2 regions of the Stutzerimonas sp. LR2 genome follow, and region 2 is predicted to be linked to the other one. Evidence: predicted binding sites of a transcription regulator. Region 2 holds the regulator's gene; the other holds the start of a gene.
The links. The regulator LexA, encoded in region 2, represses DNA repair genes until DNA is damaged. The targets are predictions, from matches to a motif close to CTGTNTNNNNANACAG.
Positions count from the first base shown of each region.

Region 1 (2,392 bases), on a different contig from region 2:
GTTGGGTGCCAGGGTGATGCGGTGGCGGAAGCCCAGGTCTGTGAGTTCCTCGCGCAGACGCTTCTCGAATCGTGGCCAGGGGCCGAACAGGCCGAGGCTGGAATGCACCTCCAGCAGCAGACAGCGCGGGTAGTGCAAGCTGACCTGGGCGCTGTAGCCGTAACCCCAGGCCGCCAGAAACTGCTGCCAGCGTTCGATCATCAGCGGGTCGTAATCGGCAGTGGCGAAGTCGTGGGTCAATGCCTGGGCTGCGACCAGCGATTGCCCTGGTTTGAGGCCGAGCTTGCGGGCGGCGGTGTTGACAGCCTGCAGCACGCGGCGCTGTGGCGGGCCGGCGAGCAGAACCAGTGGTGCGGCGGCATCGTCGCGGTGGCGCAGGATGCCGTCCATGGCCAGTTGCGGCAGTAGAATGCAGGCCCAGAGCATCGTCGCACCTATTGCCAGGCGCTGGCTGGTAGCGGCCGGGCCGGAGCCAGGCCGCCGCGGCACTTGATGACCCGTAGTTGCACCGGCTGTGCCTCGAGGGTCAGGCGCAATGCCGCAGGCGACGGATTTTCCGCTTCGCGCAGCGGACGATAGGCAAAGGCCAGGGTCTGGCCGGTTTCGGCGGCTATCTGCAGACGTCGCAGGGCGCGGTCGTCGGCCTGTCGCGGCCAGCACAGCACGGCGGCGCAACTGCCGGAGCGCAGGCACTGTTCGGCGCTCCACAAGGCATCGCGGTCCTTGGCCTGGACGATGACCAGATGGCGCAGATCCACTCCAGCCGCAAGCCAGGCCTGGGGGCAGGGACGATGGGGCGGGGCGACCAGCACGACACGTTCGCCTGCGCTGGTCAGCCTGGCGAGCGTCGGCCACAGCAGGCGTAGCTCGCCGATCCCCGGGGCTGCGAAAAGAATTTCGCTGAGTGCCGAATCCGGCCAGCCGCCAGCGGGCAAGAGCGCATCCAGCATGGCATGTCCGGTCGGTTGGGCCGCCGTAGGAGATGCAACGGACTGGCCACGCCAGATGCGGCGAGCATCCAGCAGGCGGTCAAGGGCGACCACGGAAGACATGAGTACGGCATCCAGATAACTGTATATAGGTACAGTATTAGGCGGCTCGTGCCTGGTCAAGTTGGCTCGGATGGACGCGCGTATCCGGTGGGTCTGCTGACAGGTCGAGCGGCGCTGCCCGGGGAAAACAGCCAGAACCAGGCATCAATAGCCGTCGCTTGTACTTGGAAAATCAGTGCATTAGCATTCGCGCCCGGGATGCGAGGCCTCACTGTTCCCGGCCATATCGAGATAGAAAGCCCGGTTCGGTCGCGAGCCGGGCTTTTTCTTTGCTGTGCGGGGCGCATCATGGGTCCTGCTTCGACGAAGCTGAACGAGGGAAATGCCATGCGCGAGCGCCTGCTGGCCGCGGAAAAGGTGAAATCGATCGAGTGGCATGGCGATCGCCTGAGCCTGCTCGATCAGCGCAAGCTGCCGACCGAAGAGGTCTGGCACAGCTGCGATTCTGCCGCTGCGGTCGCTGACGCCATTCGCAACATGGTCGTGCGCGGCGCGCCTGCCATCGGCATCAGTGCGGCCTATGCGCTGGTCCTGGCTGCCCGTACGCGCATGGCGGCCGGTGGTGATTGGCGGCAGGCGCTGGAGGAAGATGTCGCGCTCCTTGCTGCATCGCGTCCCACGGCGGTCAATCTGTTCTGGGCGCTGAATCAGATGCGCGAACGTCTCGAACGCCTCAAGCCAGGCGAGGATCCTTGCGCGGCGCTGGAGGCCCAGGCCATCTCGATACATGAGAGCGATCGGGAGGCCAATCTGGCCATGGCGCAGTTCGGTGTCGACCTCATTCGTCGCCATCAGGGCAATCCGCAGAACCTGCTTACTCACTGCAACACCGGTGCCCTGGCGACCGGCGGTTTCGGCACCGCGCTCGGTGTCATCCGCGCGGCGCATCTCGACGGGCTGGTGGAGCGCGTCTACGTGGACGAAACCCGCCCCTGGCTGCAGGGTTCTCGCCTGACTGCCTGGGAGCTGCTGGGCGATGGCGTGCCGGCCACGTTGAACGTCGACTCGGCGGCCGCCCATCTGATGAAGTCGCGCGGTATTTCCTGGGTGATCGTCGGGGCGGATCGCATCACTGCCAACGGCGATGTGGCGAACAAGATCGGCACCTACCAGCTTGCGGTGCTGGCGATGCACCACGGCGTGCGTTTCATGGTGGTGGCGCCCAGTTCGACCATCGACATGGCTCTGGAAAGCGGTGACGAGATCCTCCTCGAGGAGCGTGCCGGCAGCGAGCTGCTGGAGGTCAATGGCCAGCGCTTTGCCGCCGAGATCGAAGTTTTCAATCCCGTGTTCGACGTGACGCCGGCCGATCTCATCGATGCCATCGTCACCGAGAAGGG
Region 1 covers NZ_JBVTRR010000002.1:886,026-888,417, forward strand. Annotated here, with positions in the region: gene ACVRRC_RS10645 (Y-family DNA polymerase) at 1-426, opposite strand, end outside; gene imuA (translesion DNA synthesis-associated protein ImuA) at 435-1,052, opposite strand; gene mtnA (S-methyl-5-thioribose-1-phosphate isomerase) at 1,380-2,392, shown strand, end outside.
Region 1: a site for LexA is predicted at 1,072-1,087, ahead of imuA (translesion DNA synthesis-associated protein ImuA). Genes of this name have one in related genera too.

Region 2 (2,392 bases):
ACGCCAGCATGGCCAGAGCGGTGAGCAGCAAGGTGCGGGTGGTCATGCACGATTCCTTGTCCCGGCGCAGAGATGCGCGCGCTTTTTTCAGCGCATGCTACGTTGCCGATCCGCCTTGGGCACGTCATTTTCGGGGCGCAACGCACGAGGTGTGCGCCCAGCAGCGCGCCGGACTGGTGGCCTGAAGCGCCAAAGGCTGCCGCGACGGCGACCGGCTGCTACAATGGCGGCCTTTCACGCGGAGCTGATCCATGCCTACATCTTTTCTGGAAATCGTCGAGCTACCAGACGGGCGCATCGTGCTTCGTCGTGCCGAGGACGAAGAGGTGTTGGTCACGCTCGACTTTTCCGACGACGCCAAGCTCTTCCTGCAGGGGCAGCATGTGGAGATTGCCAAGGCGATGTTTAATGTTGGCGTTCAGATGGCGGGTCGGATGACAGAAGGCGATTTCGACCACGATGCAGACGAGCCGCGCGTTCTGCACTGAGCGCAGCTGCTCCGGGGCTCGGCCTTCACTTCACAACAGGCAGCACGTCCTTGTGCCCGCCGCCACTCAACAACCCAGACGAATGTTCAGGCTCTGCGCCCCGCCCAGGCTGGCGGCGTTGCGCAGCTTGCTGCGTGTCGCGTCGTCGATCTGGCCGAGCCAGCTGATGACGGTATGGCTGCAGCCGGACGCCAGCGCCTTGCACGCGAGTTCCAGCGCGCCTTCCGCGTTGCGTGGTTGCAGCAGGATGATGCGCTCGCGGTTCAGGCCGCACTTGCGCAGGAAGCTCTGTGAAAGGAAGGCGGGCGGCGCGATCAGTGTCAGCCAGCGGCTGTCCGTCGCGTCGCCGAGTTCGCGCAGGATCGGCGTGAGCAGCAGATGGCAGTGCTGACTGCTGCCGCTGAGGCTCAACTCGCTCAGGTGATCCTTTTTCTCCTGCTCGGGTTTGCTGCGCGGTGCAAGGCTGCCGAAAGGTGCCAGGCTTTGTGCGATGACACCGTCGAACAGCGATAGTTGGGGCCGGGAAGTGCTGGTCTGGTACTGCATAACCTTCTCCTCAGCGGCGTATGACGCCGACACTCAAGCCTTCGATAACCAATTCCTGATGTTCGAGGTCGACTTCGATGGGGGCGAATTCCGGGTTCTCCGCCAGCAGCCAGACCTTCTTGCCGTCGCGCTTGAAACGCTTGACGGTCACCTCATCGCCGACCCGCGCCACCACGATCTGGCCGTTGCGGGCCTCACGGGTGGTGTGCACGGCCAGCAGGTCACCGTCGTAAATGCCGATGTCCTTCATGCTCATGCCGTGCACACGCAGCAGATAATCGGCGCGCGGATGGAAAAAGGCGGGGCTGATCTGGCAGGATTCCTCGACATGCTGCTGGGCCAGTATCGGTGCGCCAGCAGCGACGCGGCCGATGATGGGCAAGCCGGTTTCGGCAGGTGCGGGCTCGAAGTCGGGAATACGTATCCCGCGGGAGGCGCCGGGCGTCATCTCGATGGCGCCTTTGCGGGCGAGCGCCTTGAGGTGCTCCTCCGCGGCATTGGGCGACTTGAAGCCGAGCTCCTGAGCGATCTCCGCGCGGGTTGGCGGATAACCGTTGTCTTCCAGGCAGCGCTTGATGAAGGCGAGAATTTCCGTCTGGCGAGGCGTCAGCTTGATCATGTCGGTCTCTGTTCTTTTATACAGTGACTGGGATTATATACAGTGATCCGGCCTTGGCAATGAATGTTTCATGTCGGGTCAGCCGGCGGGCTGGGCAGTGCGTCTGCGACAATGACGCTAGTGCCACGCGGCGTTTCGTGGTTGACTTGCCGGTCGGTGAAACGTAAGTTTCAAACAGTTGTTTGTCTTTCGGAGGGGGCATGGCGCAGTCGGAAACAGTTGAGCGCATTCTTGATGCAGCGGAACAGCTGTTCGCGGAAAAAGGCTTCGCCGAGACCTCGCTTCGTCTGATCACCAGCAAGGCTGGGGTCAACCTCGCGGCGGTCAACTATCACTTCGGTTCGAAGAAGGCGCTCATCCAGGCGGTGTTCTCGCGTTTCCTCGGGCCGTTCTGTGCCAGCCTGGAGCGTGAGCTGGATCGCCGCGAGGCGCTCACCGACAAGAAGGACACGCTCGAGGAGCTCCTGGAAATCCTCGTGGAGCAGGCATTGGCGGTCAAGCCGCGTAGCGGCGACGACCTGTCGATCTTCATGCGCCTGCTGGGCTTGTCCTTCAGTCAGAGCCAGGGCCACCTGCGGCGCTACCTGGAAGACATGTACGGCAAGGTGTTCCGTCGTTACATGCTCAAGGTTCACGACGCCGCGCCGGCCATTCCGCCCATCGAGCTGTTCTGGCGCGTGCACTTCATGCTCGGGGCTGCGGCATTCAGCATGTCCGGTATCAAGGCGCTGCGTGCGAT
Region 2 covers NZ_JBVTRR010000007.1:49,501-51,892, forward strand. Annotated here, with positions in the region: gene ACVRRC_RS21010 (DMT family transporter) at 1-46, opposite strand, end outside; gene ACVRRC_RS21015 (hypothetical protein) at 252-488, shown strand; gene sulA (SOS-induced cell division inhibitor SulA) at 555-1,034, opposite strand; gene lexA (transcriptional repressor LexA) at 1,045-1,653, opposite strand; gene ACVRRC_RS21030 (TetR/AcrR family transcriptional regulator) at 1,854-2,392, shown strand, end outside.